2 regions of the Kitasatospora sp. NPDC058243 genome follow, and region 2 is predicted to be linked to the other one. Evidence: riboswitches for the same ligand, from Rfam matches in the RefSeq annotation. Region 2 holds a riboswitch; the other holds the start of a gene.
What was found. Region 2 has a riboswitch for S-adenosylmethionine ahead of thrC (threonine synthase). Riboswitches for the same ligand answer to the same signal wherever they lie in the genome.
Positions count from the first base shown of each region.

Region 1: it holds a riboswitch for S-adenosylmethionine, as region 2 does, so the genes downstream of both, ACFVX9_RS09285 (aminotransferase class V-fold PLP-dependent enzyme) here and thrC (threonine synthase) in region 2, are expected to answer to the same signal.

Region 1 is NZ_JBHVWW010000009.1:91,021-100,443, reverse strand. Features, by position in the region: gene ACFVX9_RS09315 (cytochrome bc complex cytochrome b subunit) at 1-826, opposite strand, end outside; gene ACFVX9_RS09310 (ubiquinol-cytochrome c reductase iron-sulfur subunit) at 823-1,875, opposite strand; gene ACFVX9_RS09305 (c-type cytochrome) at 1,884-2,693, opposite strand; gene ACFVX9_RS09300 (heme-copper oxidase subunit III) at 2,882-3,502, opposite strand; gene ACFVX9_RS09295 (hypothetical protein) at 3,898-4,323, shown strand; gene trpD (anthranilate phosphoribosyltransferase) at 4,444-5,520, shown strand; SAM riboswitch class IV at 5,628-5,745, shown strand; gene ACFVX9_RS09285 (aminotransferase class V-fold PLP-dependent enzyme) at 5,798-7,231, shown strand; gene ACFVX9_RS09280 (Lrp/AsnC ligand binding domain-containing protein) at 7,259-7,540, opposite strand; gene ACFVX9_RS09275 (rhomboid family intramembrane serine protease) at 7,582-8,364, opposite strand; gene ACFVX9_RS09270 (hypothetical protein) at 8,566-8,829, shown strand; gene ACFVX9_RS09265 (NYN domain-containing protein) at 9,100-9,423, shown strand, end outside.
Region 2 is NZ_JBHVWW010000053.1:855-10,277, reverse strand. Features, by position in the region: gene groL (chaperonin GroEL) at 1-441, opposite strand, end outside; gene ACFVX9_RS28115 (cold-shock protein) at 788-991, opposite strand; gene ACFVX9_RS28110 (MoaD/ThiS family protein) at 1,570-1,848, opposite strand; gene thrC (threonine synthase) at 1,890-3,170, opposite strand; SAM riboswitch class I at 3,188-3,324, opposite strand; gene ACFVX9_RS28100 (glucosyl-3-phosphoglycerate synthase) at 3,472-4,473, shown strand; gene ACFVX9_RS28095 (trehalose-6-phosphate synthase) at 4,524-5,990, shown strand; gene otsB (trehalose-phosphatase) at 6,080-6,919, opposite strand; gene ACFVX9_RS28085 (DUF3263 domain-containing protein) at 6,950-7,210, opposite strand; gene ACFVX9_RS28080 (cupin domain-containing protein) at 7,278-7,628, shown strand; gene ACFVX9_RS28075 (extracellular solute-binding protein) at 7,677-8,957, opposite strand; gene ACFVX9_RS28070 (ROK family protein) at 9,251-9,423, shown strand, end outside.

The sequences.
Region 1 (9,423 bases), on a different contig from region 2:
CACCGGCCTTGGCCATGTAGACCGGCATCAGCGGCATGCCGACGACGTTCTTCTCGGTCTTGCCCGGGCCCGCCCACTGGGTGTGCTTGTGGTAGAAGACCAGGATCAGGTGCGCCACCAGCAGGCCGAGCATGATGCCCGGGATCAGCAGCACGTGGATCGTGAAGAAGCGCGGCACGATGTCGTGGCCGGGGAACTCGCCCCCGAACAGGAACATCTGGATGTAGGTGCCGACCAGCGGGACGGCGAGGATCGCGCCTTCCATGAACCGGATACCGGTACCCGACAGCAGGTCGTCCGGCAGCGAGTAGCCGAAGAAGCCGTCGAACATGCCCAGGATCAGCAGCAGGAAGCCGAAGACCCAGTTGATCTCACGCGGCTTGCGGAACGCGCCGGTGAAGAACACGCGCATCATGTGCACGAGCATCGCGGCCACGAAGACCAGGGCGGCCCAGTGGTGGATCTGCCGGATCAGCAGACCGCCGCGGACCTCGAAGCTGATGTCCACCGTCGAGGCGTACGCCTCGGACATCCCGATGCCCTTGAGCGGCACGTACGAGCCGTTGTAGACGACCTCGGCCATCGACGGCTTGAAGAACAGCGTCAGGTAGACACCGGTCAGGATGATGATGACGAACGTGTAGAGGCAGATCTCGCCCAGCATGAAGGACCAGTGGTCCGGGAAGATCTTGCGCAGGTTGGCCTTGGCGAGGGAGTAGATCCCCACCCGGCCGTCCGTCCAGTCAGCAGCGGCCTCCCACTTGTTGGCGGGCTTGGCGCGCGTGCTGGCGGGCTTGGCGGCACCGGTGGTGCTGCTCGTACTCATCGAGCACGCTCCCAGTAGCTCGGGCCGACGGGCTCGTCGAAGTCGCCGGTGGCGACCAGGTAGCCCTTCTCGTCAGTGATGATCTTCAGCTGCGGCAGCGGGTGGCCGGCCGGGCCGAAGATCACGCGCGCGCCGTCCGCCAGGTCGAAGGTCGACTGGTGGCAGGGGCAGAGCGCGTGGTGGGTCTGCTGCTCGTACAGGCTGATCGGGCAGCCGACGTGGGTGCAGATCTTGGAGTAGGCGAGGATGCCCTCGAAGCCCTTCTCCCGCGACCGGTCGTCCTTGATGTCGTCCGGTGCGATGCGCACCAGCATCAGGGCGTCCTTGGCGATCGCCTGCTGGAAGTCCTCGTCGTGGACGTGCAGACCCTCGGGCATGGCGAAGGTCAGCGAGCCGATGACGATGTCCTCGGCCTTCATCGGCAGGTTGGTGTTCATGTTGATGAGCTGCAGGGGCTGGGCCGGGGTCGCCTCGTTCCAGCCCGTCTCCTTCAGCTTCTTCTCGGGCAGCGGCCCGAGGTCGCGGAGCAGGACCACGCCGGAGAGCGGGACCAGCGCCATGGAGCCGATGAGGGTGTTGCGGATCATCTTGCGGCGGCCGAAGCCGGACTCGGCGGCACCGGTCTTGAACTGCTCGATGACGTCCGCGCGGACCTCGTCGTCAGCCTCGATCGGGTGGCGCTCGGCCGGCAGCTCGACGTCCGACATCAGCGTGCGGGCCCAGTGGACCGCACCCGCGCCGATCATGAACAGCGCGACGCCCAGGGTCATGCCGAGCGCGAAGTTCAGCGCGCTGACGTGACCGAGCGGGAAGATGTAGACGATCTTGTCCGGGTCGATGGCCACGTACGAGGCGATGAAGCCGATGGTGGCGAGCATCGAGACCACGAACATCAGCGAGACCTGGCGCTCGGCCCGCTGGGCGGCCCGCTCGTCGATGTCGGTGCGGCGGGGCTCGTGGGCCGGAAGGCCCGGGTCGGCGAACGGGTCGCCGTGTGCGGCGACGTCACCGGCGGAGCCGTGTGACTCCGGCAGCTTCTCTTCTGACATGTCGTGGCTCATGACTTCTTGGCCTTGGTGGTGTGGGCGGCGACCCAGATCGCGACCGCGATGAGCGTGCCGAGACCGAAGATCCAGCCGAACAGACCCTCGGTCACCGGACCGAGGCTGCCGAGCGTGAGACCACCGGGGTTGGGCTCATCGGAGGTGGTGTGGCGGACGAAGGCCACGATCTGCTTCTTCTGCTCCTCGGGCATGGTGGTGTCCGGGAACGACGGCATGTTCTGCGGGCCGGTCTGCATGGCCTCGTAGATGTGCTTGGCGTCCACGCCCTCCAGCGACGGGGCGTACTTGCCCTTGGTCAGGGCACCGCCCTGGCCGGCGAAGTTGTGGCACTGGGCGCAGTTGGTGCGGAACAGCTCGCCACCCTTGGAGATGTCGTCCGGGTTGGTCGAGGTGTACTGCTCCGGGGTCGGCGTCACCGGGCCGGGGCCGAGCGAAGCGACGAAGGCGGCGAGCTGGTCGATCTCCGCCTGCGAGTAGATGTTCTTCTTGCGCGGCACCTGGGCGCCGGGCTGCTGGGCCGGCATGCGGCCGGTACCGACCTGGAAGTCGACAGAGGCGGAGCCGACGCCGACCAGGCTCGGACCGTCGCTGCTGCCCTGGCCGTTCAGGCCGTGGCACGAGGAGCAGCCCACGGCGAAGAGCTTCTTGCCCTCATCGATCGCGAGCGACTGCGCGGCGACGTCGGCCTGCGCCTTGTCGGCGGGCGCGAACGCGGCGTACAGCCCCCCGGTTGCCGCCAGGGCGAGAAGTAGGACGACCAGCGCCGCCAATGGGTGGCGCCGTCGTGCGGAGAGCTTTTTCACGGAATAACCCCGGTGTCAGGATCTGGTCGACTGGTGGGTGCACCCGGCGGCCGGTCTGGCCGGCACGAGGCTGCCTGTCTAGGGCTGCGCGCGCGGTCGGTCGGTGGGAGCGTCGCCCACCGGCAGAATCGGCCCGACGCCGGTGAGGGCGGGGACCGAAGCCGGTGGCCAGCGACCTGATCAGCTGGTTACTTGATCAGGTAGATGGTCGCGAACAGGCCGATCCACACGACGTCGACGAAGTGCCAGTAGTACGACACGACGATCGCGGCGGTGGCCTGCTCGTGCGTGAAGCGCTTGGCTGCGTACGTCCGTCCCAGGACCAGCAGGAAGGCGATCAGACCACCCGTCACGTGCAGACCGTGGAAGCCGGTGGTCAGGTAGAACACCGTGCCGTACGGGTCGGAGGACAGCGAGAGGCCGTCCTTCTTGACCAGCTCGGTGTACTCGAAGATCTGGCCGCCGATGAAGATCGCGCCCATCACGAAGGTGATGACGAACCACGAGCGGAGCTTCTTCACGTCCCCGCGCTCGGCAGCGAACACGCCGAGCTGGCAGGTCAGCGAGGAGAGCACCAGGATCGTGGTGTTGACCGAGGAGAAGGGCACGTTGAGGGCGTGCGCCTTCTCGGTCCAGAACTCGGCTCCCTTGACGGAGCGGAGCGTGAAGTACATCGCGAAGAGGGCCGCGAAGAACATCAACTCGGAACTGAGCCAGACGATCGTTCCGACGCTGACCATGTTCGGCCGGTTGACCGATCCGTGCGCGTGCCCGGTTTCTACTGCTGTTGCTGTCGCCACGACGGACATTATGTCGGTCCCTTATTCCGTCTTCACGCCGGGGGGTGTCCCTCGGAGTGTCCGGTGCGTGCGGTATGCCCCCCTGAGGGGCGGTGGGGGACCCCAATGGCGGCTGAGCAGCGGCGTGTCCCTTTTCTGACGGTTCCTCGAAGGGGCCCGCGACCCCGTTGCCCAGCGCGTCGTTGCACGCTTGGCGGAGCCTCCGGGGGTAATGCGCGGGCCCCTTATCGGCCGTACGGGTGGTCTGGACGGGTCCGGGTGACGGGCCGTCCTCCGGGCGGGTGAGTCGCGGGCGCGGCGGCTTGAGGAGGAAGGTCCGCGAGGGGGACTCGGCGACGGGTGATCGGGAGTAGCATCCGGATCAGGCGAACGTGGTCCGGATCACACTTGAGGGAGCAGGGCCCATGGCGTACACGACCGACGAGACGCTCACCGTCCTCGTCTACAGCGATGACCGCAACACCCGCGAGCAGGTGCTGACGGCACTCGGCCGCCGGCCCGTCGAGGACCTTCCGGAACTGTCCTACCTGGAGTGCGCGACCACCCCGGCGGTGCTGAAGGCACTGGAGAAGGGCGGCGTGGACCTCTGCATCCTGGACGGCGAGGCGGTGCCGGCCGGCGGGCTCGGGCTCGGCCGCCAGCTCAAGGACGAGATCTACGGCTGCCCGCCGGTGCTGGTGCTGATCGGCCGGCCGCAGGACTCCTGGCTGGCCGCCTGGAGCCGGGCCGACGCCGCGATCTCCCGCCCGGTGGACCCGGTGGCGCTGGCCGGCGCGGTCGCCACCCTGCTGCGGGCACGGCTGGCCAAGCGGGCGCCCGTCAGCCGCTGAGCGGTGCCGTCTCACGACTAGAGAAGACGCCGCCGCGGGAACCCGACTGGTCGATAGGCTGACTCCATCCGTACGGACGTCCCCCCGACGCGGGGAACCCGACAACAGCTGGAGTCAGCCATGGTGAACGTGAACCCTGCGAACGGTGGTACCGCACCCGCGCAGGTGGTCCGCACCTGGCCGGACGTCCTGGCGGCGCTGTTGAAGGGGGAGGACCTCGACCGCTCGGCCACCGCGTGGGCGATGGACCGGATCATGAGCGGCGAGGCGTCCCCCGTCCAGGTGGCCGGGTTCATGGTGGCGCTGCGGGCCAAGGGCGAGACGGTCGACGAGATCACCGGCCTGGTGGACGCGATGTACGCGCACGCCGAGCCGCTGGACATCCCCGGCCCGGCCGTGGACATCGTCGGCACCGGCGGGGACCGGGCCAAGACCGTCAACATCTCCACCATGTCGGCGATCGTCGCGGCCGCGGCCGGCGCCAAGGTGGTCAAGCACGGGAACCGGGCCTCCTCCTCGGCCAGCGGCTCCTCGGACGTGCTGGAGAAGCTCGGCGTCCGCCTCGACCTGTCGGCCCGGCGGGTCGCCGAGATCGCCGAGGAGGTCGGGCTGACCTTCTGCTTCGCGGCCAAGTTCCACCCGTCGATGCGGCACGCCGCCACCGCCCGGCGCGACCTCGGGGTGCCGACCGCGTTCAACATCCTCGGCCCGCTGACCAACCCGGCCAAGGTCACCTCGCACGCGATCGGCTGCTTCGACACCCGGCTCGCCGCACTGATCGCCGGCGTGCTCGCCCGGCGCGGCTCGACCGGCCTGGTCTTCCGGGGCGACGACGGCCTGGACGAGCTGACCATCACCACCACCTCGCAGGTGTGGATCGTGCGGGACGGGACCGTCACCGAGACCACCTTCGACCCGCGGGACGTCGGCGTCGAGCTGGTCGGCATCGAGGCGCTGCGCGGGGCGGACCCCTCGTACAACGCCGAGGTCGCGCGTCGGCTGCTGGCGGGCGAGCGCGGGGCCGTACGGGACGCCGTCCTGATGAACACGGCGGCGGCGCTGGTCGCGCTCGACCTGGGCGAGGCGCCGCTCACCGAACAGCTCGCGGCCGGCATGGCGCGGGCGGAGCAGGCCATCGATTCGGGCGCGGCGCAGGAGCTGCTGCGGCGTTGGTCGGAGGCCACCAGCCGGATGTGAGGCGGTACTTGGGAGCCCGTGCCGCAACGTCGGCGCGGGCTCCTCGGCTGTCCGGATGGTGGATGCCTGTTTGACCACTCGCTGGGCGCGACCTAGAGTCTTGGCCAGGTCATGAGTGACAGCGTCAAGCCCCAGCTTGCTGTCCGGCAACCCTCCGTCCGTGGCGGGGTGCCCTGGGTGAGGACCGGGTCGCTCGGCGAATCGTCCGTGCGGCAAGCGCGGACGCCCGACGACTAGTACTCCCGGGGTCCCACACCCCCAGAAGGAGTGCATCCTCATGTCGATCTCCCACCCGTCGCCCGCCGCCACCCTTGTCTCGACGCGCTCCGCGCGGCAGCCTCGTGTTGAACTCTGCGCCCCCCTCGCCGTCCTCGGCCACGACGTCCAGGTCCCGCTCGCCAGCGGCGAGAAGGTCGGGTACGCGGCCCTCGACTACGCGGCCAGCTCCCCGGCGCTCCAGCGGGTCTGGGACGACGTCTCCGCCTACGCCCCCTACTACGGCAGCGTGCACCGCGGCGCCGGGTACCTCTCCCAGCTGTCCACCGACCTGTTCGAGCAGAGCCGCCGCACCGTCGCCGAGTTCCTCGACCTGCGTGAGGGCGACCAGGTGGTCTTCACACGGGCCACCACCGACTCGCTGAACCTGCTCGCCTCGGCCGTCCCGGCCGGGACCCGGGTGTTCGCCTTCGAGACCGAGCACCACGCCTCGCTGCTGCCCTGGGCGCACGCCGGGCTCGACGTCCACTACCTGCGCGCGCCGCGCTCGCACGCCGAGGCGGTCGCCGCCCTGGACGCCGCGCTCGCCGAGGCGCCCGAGGGCCCCAAGCTGCTCTGCGTCACCGGAGCCTCCAACGTGACCGGCGAGCTGTGGCCGGTCGCCGAGCTGACCGGGACCGCGCACCGGCACGGCGCCCGGGTGGTGCTGGACGCCGCCCAGCTGGCCCCGCACCACCGGGTCTCGGTGCGCGAGCTGGACGTCGACTGGATCGCCTTCTCCGGCCACAAGATCTACGCGCCCTTCGGCGCCGGTGTGCTGGCCGGCCGGGCGGACTGGCTGGACGCGGCCGACCCGTACCTGGCCGGCGGCGGGGCGACCCGGACGGTGGCCCGGGAGACCGACGGCTCGGTGGCCGTCCAGTGGCACTCCGGCCCGGCCCGGCACGAGGCCGGCTCGCCGAACGTCATCGGCGCCTACGCGATCGCCTCGGCCTGCCGGGCGCTGAGCGAGGCGGGCTTCGACGCGCTGGAGGCCCGGGAGCGGCAGCTGATCGCCCGGCTGACCGCCGGGCTGGCGGAGATCCCGCAGGTCAAGGTGCTGAACCTGTTCGGTGCCGAGGCGGCCCGGGTGGGCGTGCTGTCCTTCGTCGTCCAGGGCTGGAACAGCTCGCACTTCTCGGCCGCGCTGTCCGCCGAGTACGGCATCGGGGTCCGCGACGGCCTGTTCTGTGCGCACCCGCTGCTGCGCACCCTGCTCGGGGACGAAGAGGTCTCCCCCTCCGAGTGCGGGGCGCCCGAGCCGTCGCTGCCCGGCGAGCGCAGCCTGAACGCGATCCGGGTGAGCTTCGGGGCCGGGACCCCGGACGAGCACGTCGACCGCTTCCTGACCGCCGTCCGCGAGCTGGTCACGGACGGTGCCGCGTGGAACTACCGCAACGAGGGCGGACGCTGCGTCGCCACCGTGGAGGTCGACCGGGGGCGTCGGCAGGGCTGAGGGGCCCGGTCGGCAGGGCTGAGGGGCCTACTCGTCCAGGCCGAGGGCGAAGGCGGCCTCGAGGTCGTGCTGGGAGTAGGTGCGGAAGGCGATCTGGGTCTCGGTGTGGGCCACGCCCGGGACCTTGTTCAGCCGGCCCGGGATGACCGCGGCCAGATCGTCGTGCCGGCGCACCCGGACCATCGCCACCAGGTCGTAGCCACCGGTAACCGAGTACACCTCGCTGACGCCCTCGATGGCCGCGATGGCCTCGGCGATCTCCGGGATGCGGTCGACACTGGTCTTGATCAGGACGATGGCGGTGATCACTGTTCGGGCTCCTTTGTGGGGTGCCGCCAGCGTATCGGGCGTCAGCCGGGTCGTCTCGGGGGGTGGCTGACCGCCGTGCAGGCGTAGAGGAAGCCCGCCGCGAAGCCGATCACGTGGACCAGATAGGCCACCCCGGGCCCGGCCGAGTGGACCGACCACCACTGCAGGGCGAACCAGAGGCCGAGCACCAGCCAGGCCGGGAAGCGCAGCGGCAGGAACAGCAGCAGCGGGACGAGCGTCGTCACCCGGGCGCGCGGATGGAAGCGCAGGTAGGCGCCGAGGACGGCGGAGATCGCGCCGGAGGCTCCGATCAGCACCCGGGTGGAGCCCGGGGAGTGCGCCTCGGCGAGGGCGAAGCCGTACGTGGCCAGACTGCCGGCGGCCAGGTAGAAGAGGGTGAACCGGGCCCGGCCCAGCCGCTGTTCGACGGTGGGGCCGAAGACGTGGAGGAAGAGCAGGTTGCCCAGCAGGTGCAGCCAGCCCGCGTGCACGAAGAGCCCGGTGAGGACGGACAGCGCCGGGTGCTTGGCCGGGGTGGGCGCGGCCGGGCAGCCCGGGGCCGGGTCGGGGGCCTGGGCCAGCTGCTCGGCGGTCAGCGGGCGGCCGGCCAGCACCTCGGCGGGGATGACGCCCCAGCGCTGCTCGTACCGCTGCTCCGCGCAGAGCCGGGACTGGCCGGTGCCGTACAGCGGATTGAGCCCGGCGGCCGGGCCCAGCAGGAACACCAGGGTGTTGACCGCGATCAGGGCGTAGGTGACCGCCGGGGCGGGCACGGACGGGCGTTCGCCCCGCGCGTCGGTGTGCCCGGGGGCCGTCAGTGCCATGCGGCCAAGCATCCCTCCGTGTCGGGCGTGTGACACGGCCTTGTACGGCAGGTGGACTAGCCCGCTCGTTCTCCTGACTGGTGGCCGGGATGGTTGCCTCAGGCAATAGGCTTGGGGCGGGCAATCCCGCCTCCCGCCGCCGACGCCGGGGCCCCGGGGGGAGCGCCTAGCCCACCCAGGGACCACCCGAGAGGACCCCCGATGACCGTCCCCGCCCTGACCGCCGAGACGCGCTGGCGCTGCACCCTGTGCGGAAACCTCACCCGCTTCGACGTGACCCGCACCGCGCGGGTCACCGAGTTCCTGCACTTCGACCTGGCCGGCGAGTCCAAGGTCGAGGAGACCGAGGTGCTGAGCGAGACGATCGAGTCGGTGCGCTGCCGCTGGTGCAACGCCGTGGACCAGGTCGAGCTGGTGGCCCGTCCGGGTGCCGAGAGCGCGGAGGCCTCCGCCGAGCAGGGTTGACGCCCGACGGCGCGGGGGGCGGGTGCGCGGCGCGCCTGCCCGCCGCGCTGGGACAATACAGACAGGACGCGCGGAGCGTGACGACAGGGCGGCGGCCGCGGGCCGTGACCCCGTAGGACCAGGATCGGAGCCGAGGACGTGGTGGACGCAGCGAGGGAGCCCGCCGAAGCGCAGGGGCTTCAGCCTGCTGCCGCCGCGCAGGCGCAGGCCGCCGACGCGGCCCCGTCCGGGCCCGCGGCCGTCGGCGAGGCGGCGGGTTCCGATGCGTCGGTGGGCTCCGGCGAGGCGGTGGGTTCCGGCGAGGCGGTGGCGGAGCGTGCTGCCGAGAAGCTGGACCGGCCGCTGCCCGAGGGCGTGCGCCGGCGCGTGGTCGGCCTGGCCTCGGACGCGCTCGGCGGGCTGCCGCCCGGCGAGCTCCCGCAGAGCCTGCGCCAGTACGTCAAGTTCACCCCGGCCCGGCGGGCCAAGTACGCGGCCACGGCGCTGGCCGCGGCGCTGGAGTCGGAGCCGGCGTTCCGGGTGCGGATAGCGGAGCGGCTGAGGCTGGGCCAGCCGGACCTGGTGAAGGCGTTGGAGTCGGGCAGCGTCCCGGGC
Region 2 (9,423 bases):
GGCGGTGGAGGCGATCTGCTCCTTGGTCTCCACGTCCTTGGCCTGGGCCAGCAGCTGGTCGGAGACGGCGGCGACGGCCTTCTCGATGCCGCGCTTCAGGGCCATCGGGTTGGCGCCGGCGGCGACGTTGCGCAGACCCTCGCGAACCAGGGCCTGGGCGAGCACGGTGGCGGTGGTGGTGCCGTCACCCGCGACGTCGTCGGTCTTCTTGGCGACCTCCTTGACGAGCTCCGCGCCGATCTTCTCGTAGGGGTCCTCGAGCTCGATCTCCTTGGCGATGGAGACACCGTCGTTGGTGATCGTGGGGGCGCCCCACTTCTTCTCCAGCACGACGTTGCGACCCTTGGGGCCGAGCGTGACCTTCACTGCGTCGGCGAGCTGGTTCATGCCACGCTCAAGGCCGCGGCGAGCTTCCTCATCAAAGGCGATGATCTTGGCCATCAGAAGTGGTCCTCCGGGACACGGTCGACTGCTCGGACCAAGGGGTGCCCGCGACGGACGGCCCTGGTGTGCGGGGGTCCTTTCCCCTACCGCTCCCGGGGGCCTCACCGACCCGGTCCGCTGTCACTCTCACGCTGTGAGTGCTAACGCCAATGATTAGCACTCCGGGTGGTCGAGTGCAAGCCCAATCGCGATCCCGCGAGCCGTCCGGGGCGCTCCCGCCGACCCGCGCAACTCCCCGCCGGGGAACGCCGACGGGCCCGCACGACGCGTGTCGTACGGGCCCGTCGAGAAGCGAGTGGTCACCAGCCGTGGGCCGCGCCGAGCTCCTGGGGTCGGAAGGGGGTCACACCGCGGCGCGGACCATGTCCGCCTGCGGGCCCTTCTGTCCCTGGGAGATCTCGAACTCGACCCGCTGGCCCTCCTCGAGGGTGCGGTAGCCGTCCATCTGGATCGCGCTGTAGTGGACGAAGACGTCCGCACCACCGTCGACCGCGATGAAGCCGTAGCCCTTCTCCGCGTTGAACCACTTGACGGTGCCCTGAGCCATTCCGAACTCCCCTAGTGCTGTGCTGGCCCTTCACGCGCCCGCAGGTCGCGGGCCCGGGTCTGGTTTGAAGGCCGGCCCGGGGAACCCCCCCTGGGCGCAGCCGTGCACGCCGCAGTCCTCCGCCGGGGGTGCCTGACGGCGCCCTGTGAGCGGGTGATTACGTCGACCGCGGCTGAATGTATCCGGATCGACGCCCTCTGCAACAGGGTCAGCTGCGGGGAATTCCGGCACCGCGCCAAGGGGCAGGACGGGCGAAAGCGGGAGGAATTCGGCATTTCACGCCGGACATAGCGGACGGATTACTACAAATCCCCGCGGGAATTCTGACATCTGCCTGACATGTTTCACGGCCCAGGCACCCGACCGGTCTCAGCGGCCGGACGACCGTCCGGCGATTCGCGGGTGAGGATGAGGGGAAGCCCTGTTCCCAACCGAGCCACACTCTACTCCGACTTGACCCCGCCATATTCCCGCCGAAATGCGGCCGGCCGTCCGTGCGTACGGAGAACGGAATTCCGTACGCGCGGACGGCCGGTCGGACGAACGGCTCGGGCGGGGTGCCCGGGTCGGGGCGCGGCTCAGCAGCCGCCGGCCACCGCCGGGATGATCGAGACGCTGGCGCCGGCCGCGATCCCGGTCGCCAGGCCCTCGGCGAAGCGCACGTCGTCGTCGTTCACGTAGACGTTGACGAAACGGCGCAGCTTGCCGGCGTCGTCCAGGATGCGGGCGGCGATCCCCGCGTGGTTCTTCTCCAGGTCGGCGATGACCTCGCCCAGGGTGGCGCCCTCGGCGGCCACCTCGGCGGCGCCGCCGGTGTAGGTGCGCAGGATGGTGGGGATACGGACGTTGGCGCTCATGGTTCTCCTAGCGGGTGCGACCCAGCGGGGTGGGGGGTGTTTCAGGCGGACGCGAGGCCGGCGTCGTGGAAGGACGCCAGGGTCGGGCGGATGACGGCGGTCATCCCGGCCCCGGCGACGGCGTCCAGGGTCTTCAGGCCGTCGCCGGTGTTGATCGCGACGGTCTCCTTGGCCGGGTCCAGCTGGCCGGTCTCCACCAGCTTCTTCAGCACGCCGACGGTCACCCCGCCCGCGGTCTCGGCGAAGACGCCCTCGGTCCGGGCCAGCAGCCGGATCGCGTCCACCACCTCGGCGTCGGTGACGTCCTCGACCGCGCCGCCGGTGCGCCGGGCGATGTCCAGCACGTACGGGCCGTCCGCCGGGTTGCCGATCGCCAGCGACTTGGCGATGGTGTCCGGCTTGACCGGGCGGATCACGTCCTGGCCGGCCTTGAACGCCGCCGATACCGGCGAGCAGCCCGCCGCCTGGGCGCCGAAGACCTTGTACGGCCGGTCCTCGACCAGGCCGAGCCTGATCAGCTCCTGCAGCCCCTTGTCGATCTTGGTCAGCTGGGAGCCGGAGGCGATCGGGATGACGATCTGCTCCGGCAGCCGCCAGCCGAGCTGCTCGCAGATCTCGTACGCCAGCGTCTTGGAGCCCTCGCCGTAGTAGGGGCGCAGGTTGACGTTGACGAAGCCCCAGCCCTCACCGGCCGGATCGCCGATCAGCTCCGAGCAGAAGCGGTTCACGTCGTCGTAGTTGCCCTCGATGCCGACCAGCTCGCCGCCGTACACCCCGGCCATGACGACCTTGCCCTGCTCCAGGTCGTGCGGGATGAACACGCAGGACTTGAAACCGGCCCGGGCGGCCGCCGCGCCCACCGCGCCGGCCAGGTTGCCGGTGGAGGAGCAGGAGAGCGTCGTGAAGCCGAAGGCCCGCGCGGCCTCGATGGCGCAGGCCACCACGCGGTCCTTGAACGAGTGGGTCGGGTTGCCCGAGTCGTCCTTGATGTGCAGCTGCGCGGTGAAGCCCAGCTCGCGGCCCAGGTTGTCCGCCTTGACCAGCGGGGTCCAACCGGGGTTCAGGTTGGGCTTGGTGGCGACGTCGGCCGGGACGGGCAGCAGCGGCGCGTAGCGCCAGATCGAACTCGGGCCGGCCTCGATCCGGCGGCGCAGCGCCTCGGCGCCCTCGCTGCCGAAGTCGTACGCGATCTCCAGCGGGCCGAAGCACTCCAGGCAGGCGAAGCTCGGACCGAGCGGGAAGCGGGTGCCGCACTCCCGACAGGACAGCGCGGTGGCGGGGCCGAGGTCCACGGATGCGGGTGCGACAGTGTCGATAGCCATGATGGCGGAGGCCTCTCTCCTCATCTTCCCCGTGGCACGGTCGCGCCACAGGCCGGAATTGGCACCTGTCCCGCCGGGGCCTGTCGACAGACAGCCGCGCGAGAAGGTTGCCGGGACGTCAACGGGCCGTTCCCTCAGTCCCTCTGGATGAGCTTGTGAAATTGTGGTGGTGCTCAACGGCGACCCCGACGTGCAAAGGTCCGGCCGCTGTACGAAGACTGTATCCGAAGGCGTCAACCCCGAACGGGATCGTCCGCCACGCGAGATGGCGCGTCCCACCGACCCCGCCGAGGAGAGTCCCGTGCCCGCCGAACCGACCCCCGCGCTGCTCCCGCAGGCGGCGTCCTGGCTGCGCCGCCGCTCGTGGAGCGCGGTCGACCGGCCGGTGCACGCCCTGCTGGAGGCCAAGCGCCGGACCGGCCACACGGTCAGCGTGGTGCTGCCCGCACTGGACGAGGAGGCCACCGTCGGCGACATCGTCCGCACCATCCGCCGCGAGCTGATGGAGCGCCTCCCGCTGGTCGACGAACTCGTCGTCATCGACTCCGGCTCGGCCGACGCCACCGCCGCCGTCGCCGCCCGGGCCGGCGCCCGGGTGGAGTACCGCGACGCGATCCTGCCCCGGCTGCCCGCCGTCCCCGGCAAGGGCGAGGTGCTCTGGCGCTCGCTGCTGGTCACCCGCGGCGACATCGTCTGCTTCGTCGACGCCGACCTGCGCGAGTTCGACCCGGCCTTCGTCTCCGGCATCCTCGGCCCGCTGCTCACCGAACCGGACATCCAGCTGGTCAAGGCCATGTACGACCGGCCGCTGGAGACGGAGGGGGCGGTGGTCCCGGCCGGCGGCGGCCGGGTCACCGAACTGGTCGCCCGCCCGCTGCTCAACCTGCACTGGCCGGAACTCGCCGGTTTCGTCCAGCCGCTCGGCGGCGAGTACGCGGCCCGCCGCGCGCTGCTCGAACGGCTTCCCTTCCCCACCGGCTACGGCGTCGAACTCGGCCTGCTGGTCGACGCGCTGGAGACGGTCGGGCTGGACGCCCTGGCCCAGGTGGACGTCGGCGTCCGGCACCACCGGCACCAGGACGGCCAGGCCCTCGGCCGGATGGCCGCCACCATCTACCGCACCGCCCTCGAACGCCTCGACCGCACGCACCGGCTGAAGGCCTCGGCCGACCTCGTCCACCCGCTGCTGACCCAGTTCACCCGCGACCCGCAGAGCCGGGAGTTCACCGCCCACACCCACCCGGTGACCGCCCTGGAACGCCCGCCCATGCACACCGTGCCCGAGTACGCGACCCGACACTGAACACCCACCGAAAGGGTTTGCCGCTCCGGAGCCCAGGCAACGTACCAACCATGGGCGATCTCACGACCGAACGTTCGAGTGCGACCGGCACCGCCCCCGTCCTGGTGGCCTCCAATCGGGGACCGGTGTCGTTCAGCACCGCGGACGACGGCACGCTGACCCTCCGCCGCGGCGGCGGAGGCCTGGTCTCCGGCCTCTCCGCCATCGACGACCCCGACGCCGTCTGGGTCTGCGCCGCCCTCGGCGCCGCCGACCGACAGGCCGCCAGAGAGGCCCCGGACGGCCGCCTCGACCTCGCCGGGCACGACGTGGGCGGCCAGGCCGTCCGCATGCTGGACATCGATCCCGACACCTTCGCCCGCGCCTACAACGGCGTCGCCAACTCCACCCTCTGGTTCGTCCACCACCTGCTCTACGCCACCCCCACCGCCCCCGCCTTCGACGCCGGGTTCCGCACCGAGTGGGCCGCCTACCGCGCCTACAACGCCGCCTTCGCCGAGGCGCTGGCCGCCGAGGCCGCCCCCGGGGCTGCCGTGCTGGTCCAGGACTACCACCTCTCGCTGACCCCGGCACTGCTCCGCGCCGCCCGCCCCGACCTGCGGATCGGCCACTTCTCGCACACCCCGTGGGCCCCGCCCGAGTACTACCGGCTGCTGCCCGACGACGTCGCCGAGGCCGTCCTCACCGGCATCCTGGGCGCCGACCGGGCCGGCTTCCTGACCCGCCGCTGGGCGCTGGCCTTCGCCGACTGCTGCGCCGACCTGCTCGGTGCCGAGGTCGACCGGGACGCCATGACCGTCACCCACGCCGGCCGCACCACCCGGCTCGGCGTCCACGCGCTCGGCGCCGACGCCGACTTCCTGCGCGAACGCTCCCACCGCCCGGACGTCGACGAACGCCTCGCCGCCCTCCGCGAGGCCGTCGGCGGGCGCCGCACCATCGTCCGGGTCGACCGCACCGAGCTGAGCAAGAACATCGTCCGCGGCCTCCAGGCCTACCGGCACCTGCTGCGCACCCGCCCCGAATGGCACGACCGGGTGGTGCACATCGCCTTCGCCTACCCCTCGCGCACCGACCTCGCCGAGTACCGCGCCTACACCGCCCAGGTCCAACGGCTCGCCGAGGACATCAACGCCGAGTTCGCCACCCCCGCCTGGCAGCCGCTGATCCTGCACGTCGACGACGACTTCCCGCGCTCCCTGGCCGCCTACCGGCTCGCCGACGTGGCCCTGGTCAACCCGATCCGGGACGGCATGAACCTGGTCGCCAAGGAGGTTCCGGTGGTGTCCGACCACGGCTGCGCCCTGGTGCTCTCCCGCGAGGCCGGCGCGTACGCCGAACTCGCCGAGGACGCGCTCACCGTCAACCCGTACGACGTCATCGCCACCGCCGACGCCCTGCACGCCGGCCTCACCATGCCCGAGGAGGAGCGCGCCGACCGCACCAAGCGCCTCGCGGCGGCGGCCACCGCGCTGCCCCCGCAGCAGTGGTTCCTCGACCAGCTCAACGCGCTGTGAACCAGCTCGGCGCGCTGTGAACCGGCTCGACGCGCTCTGAGCCGGCTCGACGCGCGCTGAACCGGCCCGACCGCGCGCTGCCGCCCGGCTCAGCCCGCGCCGACGGCCGCGCCGAGCGCCGCGAGCAGTTCCACCACGCCGGCCGGGCCCGCGACCACCAGGTCCGCCCGGTCGGCGAGCTCGCGCACCGGCGCGTCCCCCACCGCGCCGCTGCACACCAGCAGCCCCGCCACCCCCTCGCCGCGCAGCTTCTCCACCGCCGCGAAGGCCGCCACGTCCCCCAGGTCGTCCCCCGCGTACAGCACCGAGCCAGCCCCGTGCTCGCGCAGGAAGCCGGTCAGCGCCGCGCCCTTGTCCACCCCCGGCGGCCGCAGCTCCAGCACCAGCCGCCCGGGCTCCACCACCAGCCCGTGCCCGGCCGCCAGCTCGCCGACCGGCGCCCGCAGCAGTTCCAGCGCCTCCTCGGGCGCCGCCGTGCGCCGGGTGTGCACCGCCAGCGAGCGCCCCTTGTCCTCCAGCCACGTCCCCTCGGGCGCCCCTGCCGCCGCCAGCAGGCCCGGCAGCGCCGCCCGCGCCCCGGCCACCCCGGGGTGCACCGGCGGCGCGGTCACCTCGCCGCCCTCCCAGCGCTCGGCGCCGTAGTGCCCCAGCACCACGACCCCGGGCAGCCCGGCCAGGCCGCCGTACTCCGCCGCCAGCGCGGCCGGCCGCCCGGTCACCACCACCACGGCCCGCACCGCCGGCACCAGCGCCCGCAGCGCGGCCGCCGCCCCCGGATGCGCCCGCGCCCGATCGGGGTCCGCCACGATCGGCGCCAGCGTCCCGTCGAAGTCCAGCGCGATCACCGCCTCGCCCGGCGCCGCCAGGATCGCCCGCAGCCCGTCCCGCCCGGCAGCCGTGACCGGCACCCACTTCTCGTCAAAGCCCATGCCCGAGCCCTACCCCGCGGCCCCCTCCCGCTACCGCGCGGACCGACGGGCCTCCCGGATCCGGCGCAGCCGGTTCACCAGCACCGGGGCGTGCGCCAGTGCCTCCGGCCGGTCCAGCAGCGCGTTCAGCAGCTGGTAGTACCGGGTGGAGGAGAGCCCCAGCTCCTCCCGGATCGCCCGCTCCTTGGCCCCGGCCGTCCGCCACTGCCGCCCCTCCAGGGCCAGCACCGCCAGGTCCCGCTCACTCAGCTCGCCCACCAGGACACCTCCGCCATCACTACGGAGTGTCATTCTCCCGCGTGAGCCGGACACACTGTGCGCCCTCCGGCGCCCGGCCGCCCCGGCTAGCGTCGGCGGTATGACCACGCCCAGCTTCGCCGTGCACATCCCCACCGCCGACCTCGAACCCGACCCGCTCGACCCGGCCCAGATCGTCTCCGGCACCCCGGAGGTCTCCGGCCTGGTCCTCTCCGAGTCCTCCGACGGCCGCCAGCTGCGCGGCATCTGGCAGATCACCCCGGGCGTGGTCACCGACGTGGAGGCCGACGAGCTGTTCGTGGTGCTCAGCGGCCGGGCCACCATCGAGGTCGAGGGCGGCCCGACCCTGGAGGTCGGCCCGGGCGACTGCGCCGTGCTGCGCGAGGGCGACCGGACCACCTGGACGGTCCACGAGACGCTCCGCAAGGCCTACGCCATCACGCTCCCCTGACGAGCCCGACCCTGAGACCCCGCCCCTGGAGGGCGCCCCGGCCCGGGTTCACCTGCGGACCCGGGCCGCCTCCTTGACCGCCGCGTCCTGCAGCCCGGCGAGCGCCTGCTTCGGGTCCCCGGTGACGGCCTGCCCGATCCCGGCCTTGATCCGGTTGCTGACGTCGCCCCAGGCCGGGTCCCCGAACGGGTAGAAGCTGGCGTTGGTCAGCCCGACCGCGAACTGCTTGAGGTCCTCGTGCTTCGGGTCGGACGTCATCTGGTTGAACGCGTCCTGGGTGACCGGCAGCAGGTTGTACTGCTCGTCGAACTTCAGCTGGAACTCGCGGGAGTAGGCGAAGGACAGGAACTTCTTGATCTCGTTCTTGTGCCCGTTGGCCTTGAACGCCATCATCCAGTCCGCGACGCCGAGGCTGCCGGTCTTGCCCACGCCGTCCTTCTTGGGGATCGGCGCCGTCCCGAAGTCGATCTTCCCGGCGGTGGCCATCCGCAGCAGCGTCGGGTGCCCGTTCAGCATCGCGACCTTCCCGGCCGCGAAGTCCTGGAAGACCGGGGTGCGGTTCATCTTGCCCGGGTCAGGATAGGTCAGCCCGGTGGCCACCAGGTTGTTCTTCAGCCAGCTGAAGGTGGCCTGGTTCTGGGTGCTGTCGATGGTGTAGTTGCCGACGTCGTCGGAGAGGCTGCCGCCGCCGCTCAGCGTCCACAGCATGGACTCGGCCGGCGCCTCCTCCGGCCCGAGCGGCAGCCCGTACGGGGTCACGCCCGGCACCTTGGCCTTGATCTTCTCGGCGTCCTGGCGCAGTTCGTTCCAGGTGGCCGGCGGCTGGGTGATGCCGGCCTGGCGGAAGACCGCCTTGTTGTAGAAGAGCACCCGGGAGGAGGAGACGAACGGGATGCCGTACTGGGTGCCGAGCACCTGCCCGGCGTGCGCGAAGGTGTCCAGGAAGTTGGCCTGGGTGTCCATCGAGAGCACGTCGGCGGCCGGGTACAGCCGGTCCGCCGCGACCTGGTCGGCGAAGCCGCCGGTCTGCAGCAGGTCGGGGGACTTGCCGGCCGCGATCATGTCGTCGACCTTCTTGCCGATGTCGGTCCAGCTGTCCACCTCGACGTCGACCTTGATGCCGGGGTTGGCAGCCTCGAAGCCGTGCGCGATCTCGTCCCAGTAGAGCTTGGAGCTGGTGTCGGCGCTCTCCCCGTAGTCGGCGGCGACCAGCTTGAGGGTGACCGGCCCGTCGTTCTGCCCGCCGCAGGCGCTGACAGCGGTGAGTACCAGTGCTCCGGCCAGCGCGGTGCCGAGGACGCGGGTGGGAACGTGGGCGCGCCTGTTCAACGCGGGTACCGCCTTCAGGGGAGAACTGCGACCGGACGGGGGAATCCGGGAGGGGGGAGGCGCAACACTGCCAAACCCACCTGGCGGTGGTCCACACCACTGTGCCGAGCCCGCCGAGTAGTTATCGAAGTGCGGACGTCATTGCACGATGCGCAACAGAAGGTGAACGGAAGGCGCCCGACGCAAAGCCGCTCACACCGACCCCATCTGCGACAAAGCTCACCTACTTTGGACCAGACCAATCCGACAACTGGACTAGACCTCTTCTACCCGACCAAGGGAAACTGTCCTCCGTGAAGCACGTCATCGCACTCGATGTAGGCGGCACCGGCATGAAGGCCGCGCTGCTCGCCCAGGACGGCTCCGTGCTGTTCGAAGCACGCCGACCGACCGGGCGGGAGCACGGCACGGACGCCGTGGTCGCCGCCATCCTCGACTTCGCCGCCGACCTGGCGGACGAGGGCCG